Regions from separate parts of the Cytobacillus sp. FSL R7-0680 genome, predicted to be linked through region 3. Evidence: riboswitches for the same ligand, from Rfam matches in the RefSeq annotation. Region 3 holds a riboswitch; each other region holds the start of a gene.
The links. Region 3 has a riboswitch for thiamine pyrophosphate ahead of tenA (thiaminase II). Riboswitches for the same ligand answer to the same signal wherever they lie in the genome.
Positions count from the first base shown of each region.

Region 1: it holds a riboswitch for thiamine pyrophosphate, as region 3 does, so the genes downstream of both, thiT (energy-coupled thiamine transporter ThiT) here and tenA (thiaminase II) in region 3, are expected to answer to the same signal.
Region 2: it holds a riboswitch for thiamine pyrophosphate, as region 3 does, so the genes downstream of both, MKY26_RS19200 (3-oxoacyl-ACP reductase) here and tenA (thiaminase II) in region 3, are expected to answer to the same signal.
Region 4: it holds a riboswitch for thiamine pyrophosphate, as region 3 does, so the genes downstream of both, thiW (energy coupling factor transporter S component ThiW) here and tenA (thiaminase II) in region 3, are expected to answer to the same signal.

Region 1 is NZ_JBBPAO010000001.1:3,755,508-3,761,221, reverse strand. It holds gene MKY26_RS18840 (M23 family metallopeptidase) at 1-689, opposite strand, end outside; gene MKY26_RS18835 (hypothetical protein) at 713-952, opposite strand; TPP riboswitch at 1,086-1,190, shown strand; gene thiT (energy-coupled thiamine transporter ThiT) at 1,295-1,873, shown strand; gene MKY26_RS18825 (hypothetical protein) at 2,255-3,004, opposite strand; gene sigY (RNA polymerase sigma factor SigY) at 3,619-4,176, shown strand; gene MKY26_RS18815 (YxlC family protein) at 4,130-4,489, shown strand; gene MKY26_RS18810 (hypothetical protein) at 4,476-4,694, shown strand; gene MKY26_RS18805 (YbjQ family protein) at 4,675-4,989, shown strand; gene MKY26_RS18800 (PadR family transcriptional regulator) at 5,118-5,651, opposite strand.
Region 2 is NZ_JBBPAO010000001.1:3,829,034-3,834,747, reverse strand. It holds gene MKY26_RS19215 (glycosyltransferase family 2 protein) at 1-268, shown strand, start outside; gene MKY26_RS19210 (polysaccharide biosynthesis protein) at 309-1,304, shown strand; gene MKY26_RS19205 (IclR family transcriptional regulator) at 1,502-2,263, shown strand; gene MKY26_RS19200 (3-oxoacyl-ACP reductase) at 2,487-3,242, opposite strand; TPP riboswitch at 3,335-3,436, opposite strand; gene MKY26_RS19195 (glycosyltransferase) at 3,522-5,057, opposite strand; gene MKY26_RS19190 (ABC1 kinase family protein) at 5,175-5,714, opposite strand, start outside.
Region 3 is NZ_JBBPAO010000001.1:1,498,081-1,503,794, forward strand. It holds gene MKY26_RS07460 (peptidoglycan D,D-transpeptidase FtsI family protein) at 1-1,285, opposite strand, end outside; gene MKY26_RS07465 (MFS transporter) at 1,581-2,861, opposite strand; gene tenA (thiaminase II) at 3,162-3,851, opposite strand; TPP riboswitch at 3,974-4,083, opposite strand; gene trhA (PAQR family membrane homeostasis protein TrhA) at 4,432-5,067, shown strand; gene MKY26_RS07480 (GNAT family N-acetyltransferase) at 5,190-5,714, opposite strand, start outside.
Region 4 is NZ_JBBPAO010000001.1:1,305,615-1,311,328, forward strand. It holds gene thiM (hydroxyethylthiazole kinase) at 1-181, opposite strand, end outside; gene thiD (bifunctional hydroxymethylpyrimidine kinase/phosphomethylpyrimidine kinase) at 181-987, opposite strand; gene thiW (energy coupling factor transporter S component ThiW) at 956-1,477, opposite strand; TPP riboswitch at 1,549-1,641, opposite strand; TPP riboswitch at 1,685-1,792, opposite strand; gene MKY26_RS06585 (shikimate kinase) at 1,919-2,425, shown strand; gene MKY26_RS06590 (nuclease-related domain-containing protein) at 2,844-3,749, opposite strand; gene MKY26_RS06595 (branched-chain amino acid aminotransferase) at 4,028-5,128, opposite strand; gene MKY26_RS06600 (response regulator transcription factor) at 5,550-5,714, opposite strand, start outside.

The DNA.
Region 1 (5,714 bases), 2.3 Mb from region 3:
TCTCCTTCTTGGACAATGATACTGTCTTTTTTAAAATGAGCAATCATACTATATTCCTTATGCGCATGCTCTATCACAATATAGTTGCCTGGGGGGTGTTCTTCATCCATCTGCCCTGGAATATTATCATCGAGACCATCAACCACTTTTATTACTTTGCCATTTTGAGGGGCGATAACTTCCTCTGCAAATGCGTAATAACTCTCATTTTTTTCAGGTCTACCATTATATGTAGAGCCATCCTTCACCTTTAATAGATCATACGCGTACCTTTGATGTTCATATACGTAATGGTAATTAATAAATTCATTTGTGCCACCCCAGAAAACAAACCAATCATCCATCACTGGCATAATGTATTCATTCTTTGTATAAATCTTATCTGTTTCTGGAAAGACAAAGTAGGGTTTCAAATAGAGACTGACAATTGTATATTTATCATCGAATCCAACCACAACTGCTTTTGCTTTTGAGTTATCTACCCATACGAACTGACCAATGCCTATGACATCCGTCCGTGACGTAAGATGATAACTACGCACACCTTTATTAAAAGCTGCGCTCATCTCAATAAATGCCGATAATGAAACCATTCCTTGAAACACTTTTGAAGTTGCTTCATAAATTGTTTTAAAATCTTCTCTTAACCAATGATCTATAAACCTATCAGGATCTATTGACCCTACCATACCCTCTACCCCCGTAAGTTTTATTAAGATGAAAAAATTAAACGATTCTCAAGAAATATTTTGCAATTAATAGTAAAGAAACCGCCAATAGTTACTTTAATTTCACTTAAATCTTCTAACTTACCTTTCAAATCCCCTCTTAATGCTAGACCTAAATTTTCATCCTGTAATTCACCATTTACATACAACTTTTCTCCGTTAATCCAATAATTTTCGATTAATATATGATTTCCATGATGGTTTACTTCAAAAACCTTCTTCATATCAATCACTCCTTGATTATTCTACGACTATCTAGGGAATAAGTTTCACAAATAATCTGTTTTTTTACTACCAAAAAAAGATTCTTGAATTCTGATGAAAGTCATAGTATATTCTAACCGAGGATAAATTTAATACTTCCACAAGGGGAGCCTAATATGGCTGAGAGTGAGCGAGTTCGTTCTGACCCTAAGAACCTGTTAGATAATGCTAGCGTAGGGATCGTGGTTTTGGATATGAGCAATACTAGGCATCCATCACCGCCTATGTATTGCTTTTTTTCATGACAAAAAAGTAATACAGGTTTACTCGTTCGCTTCTCTTTTCGGAGAAGGAGGAAAAACATGAAACAAAATAAAACACTTTTTATGGTGGAAATTGCTATATTTGCAGCTTTGGCATTATTACTTGATTTCTTATCAGGCTTACTGATGGGGAGATTTTGGCCACAAGGTGGGTCCATCTCACTTGCTATGGTACCGGTTTTCTTAATGGCCTTTCGTTGGGGTGTTAAAGGCGGCGTCTTAACGGGCTTACTATTAGGAGGACTTCAAATCTTAACAGGAGCTGTTCCTTTTCATTTCGCCTCTTGGATCATTGACTATTTCGTAGCCTTTGCTGTTGTCGGACTCGCAGGCATCTATATGAATAAAGTTGTGCAAAATTATCAAGACGGCCAATTTGCCAAAGCAAACATGTATGTTATTAGTGGCGTTTTCTTAGGAAGTTTCTTACGCTTCTTATGCCATTATTTATCAGGCATTATCCTATTTGGTGCCTATGCTCCGGCAGATCAACCTGTCGCACTTTACTCACTCGTATATAACGGAACATATATGCTACCTACCTTTATCGTATGTGCCTTAGTAGTTGTCATGCTTTACACAACAGCCAATAAGGTCCTTCTGAAAAAAGCATATTAATCATCTAAAGGCTCTGGGGGAACTCAGGGCCTTTTTTTCAAGTCAACGTTTTGGGGGATTTTCGCACGATGAATGAACTGTGGAATCAGGGTGACATGTACATCGGCGTGATATCCATAAGATAACCATGCAAAATGAAAGCGCCAAAAGCAGCTAGACAAACCAACATCTTCTCTTCTATTTTCTCCTTGAGACCGGCAGTTTTCTTTTTGGATTTCTGAGAGGGGGAGTAGACACATCTTTATCCTTACTTTTTTTAGCAGCACTTTTCTTCCGTCAATGTCAATCTAACGATGAACAATCTTGATTATTTATGAACTTGCAACAACTATTATCTACGGTAGTTTAAACCAACATCATCTGTTTTCTTGTGCGCAGTTCTCAACCTTCCTCTGCTCTCTTTTGCGCATAAACACGATTTGCGCGCAGTTCCCTGACTTCCTCTTCTCTCTTTTGCGCGTAAACACAATTTGCGCGCAGTTCCCTGACTTCCCCTGCTCTCTTTTGCGCATAAACACGATTTGCGCGCAGTTCTCTGACTTCCCCTGCTCTCTTTTGCGCGTATACACGATTTACGCGCAGTTCTCTGACTTCCTCTTTTCTCTTTTGCGCGTATACACGATTTACGCGCAGTTCTCTGACTTCCTCTTTTCTCTTTTGCGCATAAACACGATTTGCGCGCAGTTCCCTGACTTCCCCTGCTCTCTTTTGCGCGTATACATGATTTGCGCGCAGTTCTCTGACTTCCCCTGCTCTCTTTTGCGCGTATACACGATTTGCGCGCAGTTCTCTGACTTCCCCTGCTCTCTTTTGCGCATAAACACGATTTACGCGCAGTTCTCTGACTTCCTCTTTTCTCTTTTGCGCGTATACACGATTTACGCGCAGTTCTCTGACTTCCTCTTTTCTCTTTTGCGCGTATACACGATTTGCGCGCAGTTCCCTGACTTCCCCCTTCTCTCTTTTGCGCGTAAACACAATTTGCGCGCAGTTCCCTGACTTCCTCTTCTCTCTTTTGCGCATAAACACGATTTGCGCGCAGTTCCCTGACTTCCCCTGCTCTCTTTTGCGCGTAAACACAATTTGCGCGCAGTTCCCTGACTTCCTCTTCTCTCTTTTGCGCGTATACACGATTTGCGCGCAGTTCCCTGACTTCCCCCTTCTCTCTTTTGCGCGTATACACGATTTACGCGCAGTTCTCTGACTTCCTCTTTTCTCTTTTGCGCGTATACACTATTTACGCGCAGTTCTCTGACTTCCTCTTTTCTCTTTTGCGCGTATACACTATTTACGCGCAGTTCTCTGACTTCCTCTTTTCTCTTTTGCGCGTATACACTATTTACGCGCAGCTCTCTGACTTCCTCTTTTCTCTTTTGCGCGTAAACATCTTTTGCGTTCAGTCTTAACTATAAACGCTCATTTAAGAATTACCGTATTGATTGGATGAAGCTGACACATATTTAAAAGATACCACCGCCCAAGTTTATATGGAGATTGTATAGCACACACGCCTAGATACTGCTGGCTCTTTCCTCTGTAGTCATGCCACCAGAGGGTCCATGTCATTGAAAATAAGGATATAATTGAACATTGTAATTATCATTTACATATTTATCCACTCGCATAACTTCTATGCAATAACAAGAAATAATCTCTATCTCCATTCAAAAAATTTTATTTTTCGTGAACGAAAGGAGAACACTAATCGTCATAATAGTAAATCCAAAGAAAGGGGGGGGCAGGGTTTGGAAGAGAAAAAATGGATTAAAGCAGCGAAAAAAGGCGATAACCAGGCGTTAGCTCACTTATTTAAGGAGAGTTATCCCCTTCTCGTTCATTATTTAATGAAGCTCACCCTTAATCGAGAAGAAGCTGAGGATTTGGCACAAGAGACAATGACAAAAGCGATTGAAAAACTAAATCAATTTCAGGTGAAATCGAAATTCTCCACTTGGCTCATATCCATTGGCACAAAATTATATATCGATCAAAAAAGGCGCCAGAAGCGAGCTGATGCCTTTAAAGCACAACATATGCGGAAATTAAAATGGCAGGCACAGTCACGAAATGAAGATTGGGATTTCTTATTAGCTTCTCTCGGTGAATTAGAAGATGAATTAAGAGTGCCGATCATTTTAAAACATTATTATGGCTATGCGTATGATGAGATTGGCAAAATGCTTGGAATTGCTGAAGGAACAGTAAAATCTAGAGTTCACCGCGGAATTAAAACCATTCGAAAGGAGATGGGTGAAGATGAGAAAGGCCCAGGAACAATGGAAAATCCTATCAAACAAGGATGAAGAAGATTTTTCAAAAGAAATGAAACGTTCTTTTGCACAGTTTGAGGAAAATAACCCCATCTCTACTCCTAGTGAAGATTGGTTTGAAAAAATGGTCATCGCAGAAAAGGATGAAGCTAGCAAAAAATGGCGAAGAGAATTACTCTTATTCAGCGGAATAGCAACACTTATTCTTGTTTTATTTTTTACAACATTAACCCAAATACCAGTTGTCTTTATCACATTACAAGGTCTTACAGTCCTTCTTGTCATCTGTTATACCTTTCTGCAAATCCAAAAACATAGAGAGAAGGTGCGACATGACGAATATTGATTTCTTTTTACTATTCTTAGTAGCAATTATTTTATTATCACAAAGTATCTTTTTATTTACTAATGCAAAGAAAAATGGAATGAATCATTGGTTCTGGGGTATTATCGCCTTAATTCAAGCACCGGTACCACTAATATTCTATTTCATCGTAAGAAACGTTCGTAGAAAAGAGGAGGATGAATTAAATGATTATCGTGACTACTGAAACAATACCAGGTAAAGAAATAAAAGAGTTAAAAGGTTTTGTTAGGGGAAATTCAGTCCAATCGAAACATATTGGAAAAGATATCGTTGCCGGATTACGTACGATTGTCGGTGGAGAAGTCTCGGAATATACAGATATGATGACGGAATCTCGCCAGAAGGCAATCGGTCGAATGGTAGAGCATGCCAAAGAAAAAGGGGCAAATGCGATTATCGGTGTACGTTTAGAAACGTCAGCTATAATGGCAAACGCCAGTGAAATATTGGCTTATGGTACGGCGGTGTATGTGGAGTAAACAAGGGGTTATATATATTTGTTGGCTGTCGATTTCTCGACAGCTTTTTTGTTGAGTACCTTAAACCTATGCAGAACAAGATCTCTTTACTATTTTCAAGAACTAGACTTTAATATTGTCAATATGGGCTAATTATCCTTTTTTAAGTCGCTCAGTAGTTTTTCTAACCAATAGATATTGCTTTGTATACTTTCATAGAAATAATTACTTAAGAAACGATTATAGCGGTGATCTTTATCATTATTTATCAATATTTCCAAACGAGCCCTAGTCTCTTGTAACTCTCTTGCTTCGATAATCTTTTTTTCTATTATCTCTATCACCTTGTCCGGATTAACATAATTTAGATTCGCGATGCCTAAGATCATATCGTTTATAGTATCAGCATCTTCAAAGACTTTATATATTTTTTTCGGAAGTTCCAAACGTCCTTTTTCGGTTATACGATAAACTTGTTTATCTGGTCGATGCACTTCTTTAATCACTTTTACAACCTCAATTAAGCCTTGCTTGGCTAAGGAATCGAAATGATAATATAATTTGCTTTCTGTAATCGCCCGCATTTTATCTAACGGTACGGGTTCAGATAACAATTTCTTTATGTTGTATGGATAATTATCTTCATTCATTAGTTTACTTAAAATAAAAATTTGAATAGACATGTTGTTTCTCCTTATACTCATATACGTTTATAATAACACATTGAAAAATGCAATTATTCCCCC
Region 2 (5,714 bases), 2.3 Mb from region 3:
TTACAGCATGGTGACAAAGGATGGCCAGCTCTTTCAAGCAACGGAAGAAAATTATCGTGAATGGTGTGGGCAATTTAGGATCATTAAGAGAAGCTGTGTGGGAGAAGCGAGATTTTCTGAAAGACCGGATATGGCGGGGGACTGTGATTTTCATCAAGCGCTCTTAGAACAAAACCCTTCAGTGCACATAACAGGAATTATCGCTTACTGGTATAACTATCCACGAATAAATTCCGAATATTATTTATACTATTTTGGATTAAAGTAAGCCCATTGTGGGAAATGACAGAAAGGTGCGTTCCATACTTATGTTTAAAAATAAAACGCTATTAATTACAGGTGGAACCGGCTCGTTTGGGCATGTGGTGTTAGAACGTTTTTTGCATAGTGAAATAAAAGAAATACGCATCTTTTCTCGTGATGAAAAAAAACAAGATGACATGCAAAAACAGTATGCAGATGGAAGAATCTCTTATATCCTCGGCGATGTTCGGGATATGAGTACTTTATTACCAGCTGTGGACGGGGTTGATTACATTTTTCATGCAGCAGCCTTAAAACAAGTACCCTCATGTGAGTCACATCCGCTAGAGGCGGTGAAAACGAATATTCTTGGCACCGATCATGTATTAAGTGCAGGCATACAAGCAGGGGTAAAGAAAATTGTCTGCCTATCAACGGACAAAGCAGCCTATCCAATTAATGCAATGGGAATGTCTAAAGCTTTAATGGAAAAGACATTTATCGCTAAATCGAGACAAGCTAACGCTCGTGGTACCATTATATGTGGCACAAGATACGGAAATGTCATGGCATCAAGGGGGTCCATCATTCCGCTACTCATAGAACAAGTAAAGGAAGGAAAGCCGCTAACTGTTACGCATCCTTTAATGACCCGTTTTATGATGAGTTTAGATGAGGCTGTCGAACTCGTATTGTACGCTTTTGAGAATGCTTGTAATGGGGATATTATGGTACAAAAATCGCCTGCTGCCTATATTACAGATTTAGCACAAGCGATTAAAGAACTTTTTCACGTTAGCCTTCCTTTAGAATTAATTGGCACACGGCCGGGAGAAAAGCTCTATGAAGTTTTACTAACAAAAGAAGAAGCAGCGAAAGCTATTGATCTTGAAGGCTTCTATCGCATTCCTCGAGATACCAGAATAGAAACTGATACAAACTCTGTAGAAGAATATCACTCCAATAATACTTATCGTCTCTCTGTAGCTGAACTAAAAGAAAAACTACAATCATTATCCTATGTTCAGAAAGAGCTAAAAAAATGGAAAAGGTTAAATTAATATATTTGACCGCTCCCTATTTTTCGTGAGTTGAGCACCTTCATTGACCAAGTTAATAATCGCCAACTCACTTACTATTCTTATATATACTGAATTTATAGGGATATCCTACCAACCCTCTAAAGGAAGGTTGTTGTTTGATGTAGTTTCTGATAAATTAGGATTCAACATGACTAGCATATTGAGGAGTTACATACATGGAAATACAAAAAAGTAGTACGATGATACAATCCTTGCAAATAGGCATTTCTATCATCGAATTAATCTATCAAAAAGATACCCCAATGAAATTCTCAACCATTCAAGAAGAAACCGGTATTACGAAAAGTAATTTATATAAATATTTAAATACACTTACGCAATTGAACATGCTCTATCGTGAAAAAGGGACAAACCTGTATTATCTTGGAAGCAAATTGATTCAATATGGTACAGCCGCCTTTGGTAGTCGTGATATTGCCGATGCAATCACTCCGTATATGCAGGAACTTTCTTCGCTTACTTCCTGCACCGTTTCGTTTTCATTATGGACAAACAACGGACCTATTACGACAAAGATTTGTCATTCGAATGAACCACTTCATATTGGTACACAACTAGGCGGAAGCTTACCACCAACATCTGCCGCAGGGAAGATTTTCTTAAGTTTCTTAAACCCAGTACTGACAAAAGATTGGCTAGGAGACGGGGAAGCGATCGATAACGCAGAATGGCAAATGATTCAACAATCGAAAATCTCCTTCGCTACCGAACCTTTAATTCCATCGATTTCTTCGGCTTCCGTCCCTTTGCTAGACTACCAGAATCAATTACTCGGTGCAGTGACAGTTGTTGGATTTAACGATAAGATGCCTAAGGAAGCATCGGATCCGATGAGCAAGCAACTGCTGAAGTTTCACCTACAAGCATCTTCTATGTTTGGCTATCGATATAAACAAGGAAAAATTGAACAATACTGATTGAACGTTCAATCGACCGTTTTAACATCTAGTAGAATAAAATACTAGTGAGAAAATTAAGTTGTTATTTTAAAAATATCCTTTTCTGCGAATAAATTGGAGTTTAGCTTCGACTTAGTCTCACATTTGCTGATATAAGCTCTTTACTGATTTATCAACCTACAAAATAAGTCCATTTTATTGAAAAAGGCCGCCATAAACAAAGATGACGACCTTTTTTATCTTAGTTCATCGTCAATCCATGATCAACGACTAGATTTTGTCCCGTAATCGCTCTAGCGCCTGGAGAGGCTAAGAAAACAACGGCTTCTGCTACGTCTTCTGGTTTTGTCACACGGCGGATAGCAGAGTTATCAGCCACAATCGCAAATACCTCAGGGGTAGTAACAGCACTTGCATCCGTTGTTTCTAATAATCCACCGGAAACCATATTCACATTAATATCATACTGTCCGAGCTCTTTGGCCATATTGCGTGTAAAGCCAATTAATGCCGCTTTGGCTGTTGTATATTCATGGTAGGCAACGACTGGGTTCTGGTAAAGATTCGTGCCAATACCAATCACACGGGCTTGCTGTGAATCCTTTAGAGCCGGAAGAGCAGATTGAACAACATTTAAGCTTGCTTTTATCGCGCCTTCAAACTGGGTTTGATAGCTAGCCCAAGATAATTCCTCTACTTTCGCCTGTGCCACAGGATCAAATTTAAATTGAACTAATGCATTATTTACAACGATATCCAAGCGACCAAAATGAGCAATTGTGTCTGCTACCATTGCTTTTACTGCTTGATGATCTCTTACATCAGCTTGGATAGCCAATGCACGATCTTGTCCGATTTTTTCAACTACTGCATCTGCTTTTTCTTTATTATTAAAATAATTAACGACTACTTTGTAGCCCTCCTTACCAAACTTTTCAGCAATTGCAGCTCCTAATCCACGACTTGCTCCTGTTACTAACACGACTTCTTCTCTCACGCTATTCCCTCTTTTCAATAGATGTAATTAAAAATGTTCAGGGAAACAAAACAAAAGGCTCCCCGAAAATGGAGAGCCTACCATACATATGCATATAGTTGGAAGATGCTCCCTACGATCGTCTTAACGAACAGGTTCTAAGGGTCAGGTTTTAACCTTCTCAACTCATTTTCTGAGTCCCCCTGCAACAATTTTTAATTATTTTTAGTTTAGCATACAAATAGTTTCCTAGCTATGAATCGAAGTTCATTTCGAAACTGACCATTTGCTTTATGTTTCTCACCATTGTTTTAAACGGGGATTCTTATCTAGAATCGATTCATATTGTTTCTCATTACCGTAGAGGCTATTCGGGTCAAGCAGCTTATATCTCTCATATTTTTCTAATCGATCTTTTTCTTTTGCCCAGCCTAAATGCTTGACTCGTATTGTGGATAAACTGTGGGTAAGTTGGAAGATGTTTTCTGGAAATCTCCCACAATGCTGTGGTGTTTCTTTCCAGACAGGCTGAAAGGTTGATCTAACTCTTGCTAGAAATGGACGGTATAAGAAATGTGCTTGCCAGTATTCATCTTCACGATAATGGTCTTCATCCCACATATCATACAGTCTAAAACAGTACAGGTCGATAGTATCCTGTTTAACAAAGTCATCAATATAATCAATAAAACTCTCCTCAAACCATTCATCTGCGTCAAGATTTAATACCCAACCTAAAAAACCATTCGTTGCTTCTAACCACTGTTGTTTTCTTAGTTCCACTTCATTGGCAAACTGGGAGCTTGCATTCTTGACCAATTTAATTGGCATACCTTTTAGTTCTTGCAAGAAAATCGATATAGTCTGATCAGTACTAGCATCATCTATAATCACAGCTTCATCGATAAATGGCTTTACTTTCTTTAACATCGTTTGTAAATAACGACCTTCTTCATTCTTCACAATCATCGATAAGCGAATTTGATGGCTTTCTGCTTTTTCTGGATAAATAGGTAGTTCGCTATAAGCATACTGACATTTTTCTTTAAATGCGGGTATGCCTGTAAGGTCAGAAGAACGATAAATATGATAAGCTGGCAGATGTGTGTCTACATGTAGATCCAGTCCTAATGCCACAGCTCTCACACAAAAATGTCGATCTTCTCCCCAAAAACTGAGATTTTTAATTTTACTAAAATGAATACCTGCTAACAAAGCTTTCCTGCTAATTAGCGTGCACGCACCTAATCCTCCTACTTCATAAACACCTGGAGTTTGTAACTGTTGAATAAAGGCCTCGGTTTGAACGGCCTTTTCTTCGTCTGTTATGGCACCTTCATCCGCCTGTCTCCAGTGGGTATATTCATCTGTTAACCACACCTGCGGATAAGGAATTGTCCCCTCTTGCCAAGCCGTCCAAAATACCTCTGAAACAATTTCTTTTTTCGTGGAAATAAGTGTATGAAGGGTATTCGGGTGTAAAAGCAAATCAGAGTCAATTAAAAACAAATAATCAAATTCTTCAAATTTCGCCTGCTCAATAAGCATATCTTTGAAGCGAGCAACCTTCCAGATGAGAGCATCATTCCAGAAATGGGTAAAGTCGGTACGAATATAGATACTATCTTCTTTTGCGGATAAAATCGCAACATCTTTCTTCCATTTGGCAAAATGACGTAGTAGTCTACTTGATTCTTCATTCTGATTATCATCTATGAAAAGATAATGAATCTCCATTGTATCCGTTTTTAAATTGGCTAAGGATAGCAGAAACTCTTTTAAAATATCGGGTTCTTGATTAATTGGACTGCCAATGAGAATTTTTGTATTAACCATAAGCAACATTAACGTTTATTGACAAAACCGTTCACCTCTCTACACTATATTCTCACCATGAATTGCTTGTGTAGTGAAATCAGAAAAATTCTACCCAAAACAAAAAGCAGAGAGTCGTCAGAATCTCCCTGCTCTAATGATGGTGTATATAAGAAATAAGAACATTAATATCGCAATGACGAAGCCGATTTCTACTGCTGGTATATTCCATAGGAGAGATGATTGCCTGCCAAGGGCGGAACCGATAATTAAACCCACCATTATAATGCAAAATGCTAGCAACACGATACTAAATGCTAGCCGGTTGCTGATACGATCAATTCTCGTTAGAAATTTTTCACTGTTTGGCAAATTCAGTTCGAGCGGGATTTTTCCCTTTTTGATAAGGGCAATCAAATCTTTCAAATTATACGGCGCTTCCTTTAGAATATCAAAATACTCCCCGATATGAGCTAGCGAATCTTTCGCCAAATGATCAGGTCGATATTTATTAATAATTAATCGTCTACCAAAAGGCTCAGCAATTTTTAATATGCTTATATTAGGGTCAAGTTTTTCAACAATACCTTCCATTGTTAACAATGTTTTTCCCACTAATGTTAAGTTTGTTGGGATATGTATATGATGTTGATTGGCAACGGAAAACAAATCATTAAC
Region 3 (5,714 bases):
AAACACTCCAAGGTGAGATTACTCCTTCTTCGTAACCTGCTAACACTGTTGCGCCTTTTATAGTGGAACCCATTGAATATTGACTTGTCATATTACCTAAGGCGTAATCCATGACTTCTGTTTCACCAGTTTTTTCATCTTTGACAAATTGTTTGCCAGCCATTGCGAGAACCTCACCTGTTTGTGGGTTCATCGCTGAAACGAAGCCACGATCTAAATAGTAATTACTTCCCCTCAGACTTCGAACATGCTTTTCAATGATTTTTTCTACCTCTTGTTGGAATTCGATATCAGTTGTTAAGACAAGGTCTTTTCCTGCTTGTCCTTCTCTTACCACATCTTGCTTTGTTACTTCACCCGTTTTATCTGTGTAATTTTTCATGATTTTCTTTTGCCCTTGTAAAACAGACTCGTATTGCAATTCTAAATAACTCTTGCCGACACGATCATTGCGACTATAACCTTTAGATTGATAATATTCGAGCATTTCACTAGGCAAGCCCTCTTTTGAACTTGAAACATTTCCAAGTACAGAACTTAATGTTACTTCTCCATCTTCGTCCTTTAAAGCATTATAACGTTCCCAGTCTACCGTTGTATCAATACCAGGTAGTAAATGAAGATTCTCACTAACAAGAGCAAATTCATCTTCATTAACATTTTTGTTCTTAATAAAATGAGGTGTCAACATTCGACTACTTGCCATTTCTCGAAATATCGCTAAAACTTCTAGTTCATCCTTCTTAAAAGCATTCAGTTCTTCTTCTGTTATTCGTTCCCGCGTTCGTTTATATATTTCTTCATCTACTTCTTTTGCTGACATATCACTTGCTTGCAATTCATCTTTTTCTTTATCCGATACTTTTTCTGCTGCTTCATTCGGATACTTTATTATCCAAAAGTCTTGTTTATCTCTTTCCGTAATCGCCTTCAAGTCTTCTTCCGTGTCTTTTTTAATCATTTTCGCTAAAAGCTCTGATGTCTGAATCATTTCTTCTTGAGTTGTAGATTGAGAGCGAGTATAACTTATGGCTAATTGAGGCTTATTCCCTACAACCAGTCTACCTTTACTATCATAGATCTGCCCCCTAGGTGCCGTGCTTGCTACTGGCACCTCCACTTCCCGTTCAATCTCTTTTTTATAATTCTCCCCGTAAACAATTTGAACAATACCTAAGCGGAAGATTAGAATCGAAAAGAGGATAAATACTGCAAAAAACATTAAATTAATCCGAAAAACCATTTTTTTATTTCTTTTCTTTCTTTTCTGCTCTCCCGCCATCATCAACACAACCAATCATCAAAGTATGAATGTTCTTAATTATTACTATATGTAACTATTATATTTCAAAAATATATTATCTATTAAAATTAGATTAATAATATAACCTATCTTACAACAAATATCCAATTTTTTCAATTGTTATGAAGAAATATTTGATAAAAAAAGATCAATTTTACACTTTCAGTAACATTTTCTAAAAAGGACGGTAGATGGTGATCAAATCAGGTATCCACTTGACTGCCTTTTAAGTGATGATTGTTCTTCATTTTTATTAGCTAAATAAAAAAATCGATTGTTAACCAACCGATTTTTTCATTTGACTCATTTGTAGTTTTTGACGATATACTACTGGCTCATATAACATGAATACTCCAATTAACCCAATAATCGCAAAGCTTAAAGGAATATAGAGTCCATATTGATAAGCGGTTGTAAGGTCAAAATTAGCAAAATGGTCCAATACTTTCCCAAAAAGAGCTGGCAGCAACACTGCGCTAAGAAAGCCACCCGTATTGGCGAAACCGGAAATAAGCCCCACTTCCTTTATATGAAAGGACTGTCTAACAACTGTAAAGGTTAGAGCACTCGCACCATTTGCATAGCCTATGATCACGAATAAAAGAATGAATAATAAATACGGTGGCTCTCCACCCAGCAATACTAGTGTGATCCAAGCAGAAACCGACAGCAACTGCACGATAACATACGGTAATTTGACACTGTCAAAAAAAGTAGATAGATAGGTTGTTAATGGCGCTCCGATAATGGCACCAAATAAGCCGTACATAATTACTTCACTTGCACTTGATCTTGATAAACCGTAAATGTCCATACCATAGGGAACAGCCCAAGAGCCAATAAAGCCAATATATGTGCCTACTACACCAAAATGACAAAGGAATGTCGCCCAAGCTTGGCGATTGACTAGTAATCTTCTTATGATGACTAATAACGGTTCATTTGTTTCTTTTTGATTTTTTTCTTCTTCCATTTGAAATTTCTTCTTAGGATATTTTATTAAAACAACATAGAGTCCGATACCGAGGGTGAATATTACGATGCCAACAATTAAAAATGGAAGTCTCCACCCTAATAGAGAAATGGTCGAACTAAAAGGAACTGTTGCCAATAAGAAACCTAAACTTCCTGTCATTCCAGCAAATCCCACTAGCATCGAAAACTCCTGCTGCTTGAACCAAATGCTCAATACAAGAACTAAATTGACCCAAATAGTAGCATCGCCAATTCCACATAATAGCCTAGCAAAGATAAGCATATAACTATTATCTACCGAACTATAGAGGATGGTACCTAGTCCGTTTAGCAGCGTTCCAGCGACTAGAAATACATTTGGACCAAATCTATCAGAGAATAATCCGATGGGAATTTGCAATCCAGCATAAGCAAAAAATTGAATACTCGTTATCAGCCCAATCGTTGCTGCAGTTAAATGAAATTCTTCCATTAATTGATCAGTAATTAAACCAGGTGCTGTTCTTTGACTAACCATAAATAAATAGGCTAAAAGTAAAACACCAAATACAACCCATCTGTACTTACTTTGTTGTTTATTCATTATTTAAACGCCTTCCTCAATTTAACATTCGTCTCTCATTATACGCTTATTGTCTTTATATATATATAGGAAGTTTATATGTCTATGAGGGTGGAGAAGTAGAAGTCATTTCTATTGACTAGATGAGTAGTTGGTGAAGATCTAACTTCTTTTTTAGGAAAATCCGATATGGCAAACTGTCTTAATTGCATAACAAACCTGATATTACAACGATTATAAAGGGTATGATGTTAACAGAATTGAGTTAGTATGAACTAACCTTATTCTGTTAACACTATTCCCGCTTTCATTTATGAAGTTTTATGCATATGTTTTATCACTTAACCACTTTTCTTGGGTATAAGCCATTTCCCAAAAAGCTAACTCATATTGACAGCTAATGGTAAATGCCATTTTCATTTTTTCTTTTTCTGTTTCAGATGCAATTTCAGCAAGCCGATCAAGATGATGAATTTGTTCCAGTACAAGTTTAACAAACCATTCTCCACCGTATGTATCAATCCAGGTACGATAGATTTCTTCTTTTGGTTTTGCCCCTTTAAAGCTCTGCCCAATATCATAATAAATCCAATAACACGGAAGCAAACTAGCGATGACCTCGCCAACTGTGCCTGTCTCTGCTACACGATATAAATGGGATGTATATGCATAGGCAGTAGGAGCGGGTCTAAACTGGTTTAACTCTTCTTCAGAAACTTTTAATACCTCCATAAATTTGTTATGTAACCCTAGTTCAGCTTCATAGGTACCTTGCGCATGCGAGGCCATTCTTGAGGTCATATATAAATTCTCTGCTTTAGAAGCAGCGATTGCTTGCACACGAGCAAAATGTGATAAATAGTAAGAATCTTGTAACACATAAAAGCGGAAACACTCAATTGGTAAATCTCCCTTAGCAATTCCTTTAACGAAAGGGTGTTCAAAATTCGCTTCCCATATATCATGTACTTCTTTCCTTAACGATTGTGTAAACGTTTCTTTTGTTGTCATCATTTCTACCTCTTCTCTTTTTTTATCGAGCATAAAAAATCCAGAAAAGCGAAAAACCACTTCCTATAAGAAAGTGGTTACTGTATACATCATTCATTTAGTTATAGTTATAACGTTAACTAAATTGATATACGCCACTTCCCTACGCTGGTATCAACCAGATCAGGTTCTAAGAGTCTTAAAGTTATTGCACTTTAATCTCAGCCTTTTAAAGGCACCCCTAGTGGATTTATTCAATTATGCTTTCAAAGTTATGTTATCATCTTATCAATAAATGTCAACCTAAATGGCAACTGTAAGTTTAGGAATTGAGCAATGTCAAGCTTCTCTTTCAGTAACGATTATGAACAAGTTGGATGAATGCTGTCGTTACCTAAACACTTCAACTGATCTAACACCGCGGCTTAAATTGGCATTGACTCAAGGATGGATAACTCCAAATATTCTCCATGCATTTACACTCTCCACCCTCTTCGCCTAGTGAAGTTTTTCTTTATAATGAAAGCTTACGACTTTTTATCAGCTAAAAAAATGTTTATACTAGAATTATGATTTTGGATAAAGAATGGGTGAATACTACTTGGAAACACATATTTTTTCAAAGGGAGAAGAAATCGCCAACGCGATCGTACACGGAATCGGTGCGCTATTAAGTATTGCGGCTCTCGTCATTTTAACTGTTTTCTCATCCTTATATGGAACAGCTTGGCATATTGTCAGCTTTGTTCTTTTTGGTACAACGATGGTTATTTTATATTTCTCATCAACTTTGCTACATAGTTTACCTGCTGGAAAAGCAAAGGATGTATTTGAGATTCTCGATCATTCTTCCATTTACTTTTTTATTGCTGGAACGTTCACACCGTTTCTATTTATAACAGTTAAAGGAACCTTAGGATGGACCTTATTTGGTCTTGTATGGGGGCTAGCAATTGCTGGAACAGTTTTCAAATGTTTTTTTGTTAAAAAGTTTTTAGTCTTCTCGACATTACTATATGTTTTGATGGGCTGGCTAATTATATTTGCCTGGGAGCCTCTGGTTACACACTTACCTACACAAGGAATGATTTTCCTCATTATCGGTGGTGTTCTATACACTGCTGGTTCAATATTTTATGTATGGAGAGGATTTAAGTACCATCACGCATTGTGGCATGTTTTTGTTCTTGCTGGTTCGATTATGCATTTTTTTGCTGTTCTCTCGCTTTTACCTTGAGCAAAATTTACCTCTTTATAAATGATCTGCAGATGGCTACTCTCACCACCTGCAGATTTATTAATATCAGTTTGTAGAGTTTTTATCACATTACTTGTTCTATATTAATAATAAACTACTACTTATAATAACTTCATTACTTCATAGCGAAAGCTCAATTTTTTATACCCTTGTTTACGATACATATCCTTTGGCGTGTCATTGCTGTCGGCTACAAGTATAACCCTATGATTGCTAAATCGCTTCATTACTTCATATTGCAAGCTTGCAGCAATCCCCTTTAATCGGTGAGCTGGTAACACACCTACATTATCAATTTCAGCTGTACACTTATTAAAAAATACTTGTAATGAACCTGCTGGCACACCATGATCATATGCGAGTAACTGTAATGTATCTTTTGCATTATGATGATAGGAATGCATGCTTCTATTAAGGTTCACATATTCCTCACCATAATCTAGATCAAAGTTTCTCTGCAATTGTAGATATTCTCCTAAATTATCATTTGTCACTTCCTCAACCACGATTTCGTTCTTTCTATCTTTATAGATAAATTGAAGAGGGTTAATTTCATATAACTCCTGACACCCGATCGTATAGAATTGTTGATAAAGGTATAATAAAACATCCTCTTGAATCATTTC
Region 4 (5,714 bases), 190 kb from region 3:
CCACCATAGCCATTTCTTCTACTTCTAAGAGTTGGGTGGCCATAACAGGTGAACCGCCCATTGCTAGGGTCACATTTGCACAATCATTAATAGTTACTGTATTTGTTAAATGATGAATGAGTGGGGTATGTTCTTGTAACTGCTGAAAGACTCTCTCAACTGCTTCACTTGAAATCGCCATTATCTTTCCTCCATCTTTGCTTTGTTGTATAACTCATAAAAATGATTTGTCGGACCATGCCCATTACCGAGTGCTAGGCTATGCTCAATCGCTATGGAAATATAATTTTTCGCAGACTGTATGGCCTCAATAAGTTCTTCCCCTTTTGCTAACCCAGCAGCAATGGCAGATGATAGAGTACAACCTGTACCATGGGTGTTTTTTGTCTCTACTCTTCGACCATTAAACCAGTTGAAACTTTGTCCATCCCATAATAAGTCATTCGGTTCTCCTTCTAAATGTCCACCTTTTAATAAGACGGCTTTTGGCCCTAATTCATATAATTTTTTACAAGCTTGCTCCATATCATCAACCGTGCGAATTGTCATACCCGAAAGTACTTCAGCTTCAGGAATGTTTGGCGTAATTACAGTCGCAAGTGGTAACATTTTCGCTTTTAATGCTTCAATAGCTTGTTCCTTTAAAAGATGATGTCCACCTTTTGAAACCATAACAGGATCTAACACAATCACTTTTGGACTATAATGATTTAAACGGTCTGCGACGATTTTTACAGTCTCACTAGATGACAACATCCCGATTTTGACAGCATCAACTTGGATATCATCAAACACAGCTTCTATTTGGTCTTTTATAATATTGATTTCTATATCCTGTACCGAACGTACCTCTACTGTATTTTGAGCGGTAATCGCCGTAATGACGGACATGCCAAACACACCATTGGCGGAAAAAGTTTTAAGATCTGCTTGAATCCCAGCTCCTCCTCCTGAATCAGAACCTGCGATCGTTAATGCTGTTTTCATTGATGTAACCTCCAATAGCTTTATTCTTAATTAATACTCTTAATAAACCATATCCTAAAATTGCTCCAGTAAACGAGCTCACCATAAATGCTGGTAGGAATCCGAAAAGGGTTGCTTCTTGTCCTAAAAGTAATGTACTAATCGGATAAGTCGCTACTGCCCCTATCATTCCTGTTCCAACGACTTCACCTAGTGCTGAGAAGCCAATTTTTTTCGTTTTTTGATAAAGGAACCCTGCAAGTAATGCGCCAATCATACTCCCGGGGTAGGCAAAAACACTTCCAGTCCCCATCATATTTCTCAATGTAGATGAAAGAAACGCTTGACTAACGGCATACCATGGTCCAAGAAGTACAGCAGATAATACATTCGCCAAGTGCTGAATCGGAAAAATTTTCGCTATTCCAATCGGAATAAAAATGAGACTACTCGACACAGTAGTGATGGCTGCAATCGTTGCCGTCATCGTCATTTTTTGGATTTTATTCATAGACCTTTCCTCCTTTCGATAAAAATAAAAAAGCCGCTATTTTGAATAAGCGGCTTTGGTCATCATGATATGTATGACGTCACTCGCTTCCCTACGCTAGTATTAACTAGATCAGGTTCAAAGGGTTCATCTCAGCCAAGTATTTGGCACCCCTAGCATTTATTCATATATAAAAAAAATCCTCTACTTCCAAAAGGAAGCGAGGACGACTACATCGACACACTTCCCTCCACTGGTACAAACCAGATCAGGTTCAAAGGGTTTTGAACGGCATTCAATCTCAGCCTCTATGTGAAGGCACCCCCAGTGAAAACTTATAATATATGATGTCAATATAACATGAAATGATAGAAATGAAAATAAAAAACATTGGATAGAAACGATGTTGCGACATAAAACGTTATGATATGATATTTTATATATTATTCGGGAGGACAGTCTATGGAAGATAAGAGTATTGTACTTATTGGGTTTATGGGGGTCGGAAAGACATCCATAGGAACGGAATTAGCTAAGAAATTACAGTGGGGTTTAATCGACACGGATGAACGCATTGAACAACAGTTTGGGATGTCAACTTCAAAAATTTTCCTTGATCATGGTGAAGAAGTTTTTCGAAAAGCTGAAAGCGAATTGATTGAACAACTATCTGCCGAAGAAAAACAGATTCTTTCATTAGGCGGCGGCGCCTTTTTAAACAGTAAGAACCGCGAAATTTGTTTACAAAACAGTACCGTTGTCCTTATCGAGCTCTCATGGGAAAATTGGCTCGATCGATACCCATTGATTAAAGATACAAGACCGAAATTGAATGGTCTTTCTACTGACGAAATGTATCATCTCTACAAAGAAAGACAAGCTCATTATCAACCATATCATCTAAAAATCAATGTTGACGGGAAAACAGCTGAAGAAGCTGCTGAATTGATTGTTAGTGGGATAGGATAAAGCTTGTGATGATTATGGTTATAGTTCATTAGAATATTTCTTTTACTATCTAAGTAATTCGCATTATCCTAAACGAATTTATGAAAGCCGGGCACTCCCTTGCTCGGCTTTCATTTGTGTTTGGTTCTAAATAAATTGCTGAATAACTCCCTTTTTGTGAGGCGGTTATCTCTGGTTTTCTTTCTGAGTGACTAGCTAAACCCTTTTGCGAGGCGCTCTTCTCTGATTCTCCTATTGAGTGACTTACTATCCCCTTTTTTGCGATGTCATATAAATTTTTTTGTGCACAAAGTCCTTTGTTCAACTTATAACTGCTTACTAGTAGATTAAACCCATCAGAATACCGGTCAATCTATACGGTACTGTTACTTCACTTCATTACTAAATAATTCAACTATTTCTTCTTTTTTAAAACCCATTAATGATAATAAAAATAATTTCCACCACCATTAAGTGTATATTTCTCTTGTAAGAATCGTTGTATTGCGGAACTACTGATTGCTCCTCCACACCAATCATAAATCGCCGTCTTTGTTACTTTTTCTGATGGAAAAAGAATAATAAAGTCATTGATTGCTTCACTTAATGCATCATAAGATGAAATATTCCTCCTACATTTTGAGCAATGAAATTTGCGCAAACTCGCTCGCCTCATCTGCCCACTGCACTCTCGACAAACCACTCCTTTTACCAAATCCTCCGTACAATAATCGATTTTTCTAGCATAATTCTCTTCTTTATGATGACTCAAAAAAGTGTGAACAATTTTTGTATGAAATGGAGAGTGTTGAATGTCCATTTGATTTAGTTCTCTTAATAATCGTGGAATTTGCGGTGGAAGAATAACATTTTGTTTCTTTGTACGGTCATATAACATAAACTCGGGATGGACAAAAACAAGTAGATAATCAAATGCAATGTTTAATTCGTGCTTAGTAAGGAATTGGTGTAGGAGGGTTTCATTTCTTTGGATTTGTAGAAGGGGATTTTTAATTTCCTTGTTTGTTGGTGAATACCATTTAGTGTCCTGAACCAAAAAATCACCACTATAATTTTTCACTTCGAAAGCAATGAGTTTGTGAGGAGTTAAACAGAGAGCATCAATTTGGAAGGATGTATGATTAATTTCTAGCAATACATCATAAAGAATGGGGAATTTTGGTGAAAGTTGCTGCAAATCATCTCGCCATTTACTTTCTCCTTCATATCCTTTTTCTAACATTTTGAGATATTGTTCATTCTCAGGGGACAATTTTGATCTAAGATGGAGCACGCGTAATAATCGGAGTTGATAAGAGGGATTGAGTGGTTTTAGGTCTGGCAAATTACTTCATCCTTTCTTTTTACTCTATTATAACGAATTTTTAACATAAAAAAATACCAATATATATAACTTCTCTAATAGATAGTACAAATTTGCTTGTTAAAAAGTGTAAAACTCTTTTGTGATTTTAATATATGCAGTCATTCCATTTTCTCACTAAGTCCATCACTTCGTCTTTATTCTTTCAGTTTTTGTCCACTTTTACCGCTATCCACATTTCTAGCCTAACCTTTTTAAAAAACCACTTACCATCAATGGCAAGTGGTTTTTTTCTTCTATTAAATTGCTGTCGTAACAGCTTTTTCTTCGTCTACTTTCACAATCCAACCAAATTTATCTTCTACTTTTCCTTTTTGGATTCCTGTTAGCGTTTCGTAAAGTTTGCCGGCGATTTCACCTGTTTGTCCGCCACCAATGGTAAGTTTTTCGTTATTCCAGAATAGTTCTCCGACTGGTGAAATGACCGCTGCAGTACCCGTTCCGAATGCTTCTTCTAGCGTGCCATTTTTTTGCGCTTCATAGATCTCATCGATTGAGATACGACGCTCAGATAAAGGAATACCCCAGTCTTTAATGAGTTCAATAACAGAGTTTCTTGTAACGCCTTCTAAAATGCTTCCGTTCAATTCAGGTGTAACGACTTCACCGTTAATTTTAAAGAAAATATTCATGCTTCCTACTTCTTCAACATATTTATTTTCCTTGCCATCTAACCAAAGTACTTGTGAATATCCTTCCTGTTCTGCTACTTCTTGTGCTTTTAGGCTAGCAGCATAGTTTCCTCCTGTTTTGGCATTACCCGTTCCACCTTTGACTGCACGAACATATTCGCTTTGGACAGCGATTTTCACTGGGTTAATTCCTTCTTTATAATAGGCACCGACTGGTGACATGATAATAATAAATTTGTATTGATGTGATGGAGCAACGCCTAAATAAGGTTCTGTAGAAATAATAAATGGACGAATATATAGCGATGTTCCTTCTACATTTGGAACCCAATCACGATCAACTGCAATTAATTGTCTTAATGCTTGAACAGCAAGTTCTTCGTCAATTGGCGGAATACAGAGTCTGTTGTTCGATTTGTTCAGTCTCTCCATATTTTTATATGGTCTGAACATGAGCACTTCCTGATCTTCAGATAAATATGCCTTTAATCCTTCGAAAACACTTTGGCCATAATGAAATACCATTGCAGACGGGTCAATTTGTAATGGCTCATAAGGGACAATACGTCCATCATGCCACCCCTTGTCTGCATGATAGTCCATTACAAACATATGATCTGTAAAGTTCCTACCGAAAATCAACTGATCAAATGCCGGTTTTTCTTTTTTGGTTGCACGTCTTTGGATTTCAAACTGATAATCATTCATTTCTACTCTACTCCCTGTCTAAGATCAATTTAAAGTGCCGTTAAACATCTTTACTCTTTTTCTTGTGGTATTATGCACCATTGTAAACGAAATACTTTGATGATTAAACTACTCCTTCGCAATTTATACGATATTAAGAATTTATTACTTTAATACATAAAATCAATATAACATTTCCTTAATAAAGTACATTGATTGTTTAAAATATTATGAACCCTATTTTTGGTATTGTCAACACAGTTTCTGAAACTTTTCTATTATTCTTACAAATTTATAATTTCCCTATAAATACAGGATTTTACTAGCTTTTTATTGAAATGATTTGCATGAAATATTATGCAAAAAAAAGGTTTGGTTTTTTAGATAATTAGTCAAGAAATACAAAAAATACTCGTGACTTCCTGCTCGTCACGAGTATTCATTAATGAAACCAGCCTTTGTTTTTTGACTCTGTGATGGCTTCGATTCTGTTTGTTACTTCTAACTTCTCCAATATAGCTGATATATAATTACGAACTGTACCAACTTTAATCGTTAATATAGAGGCAATTTCTTTAGTGCTTTTTCCCTCTGCCATTAATTCAAG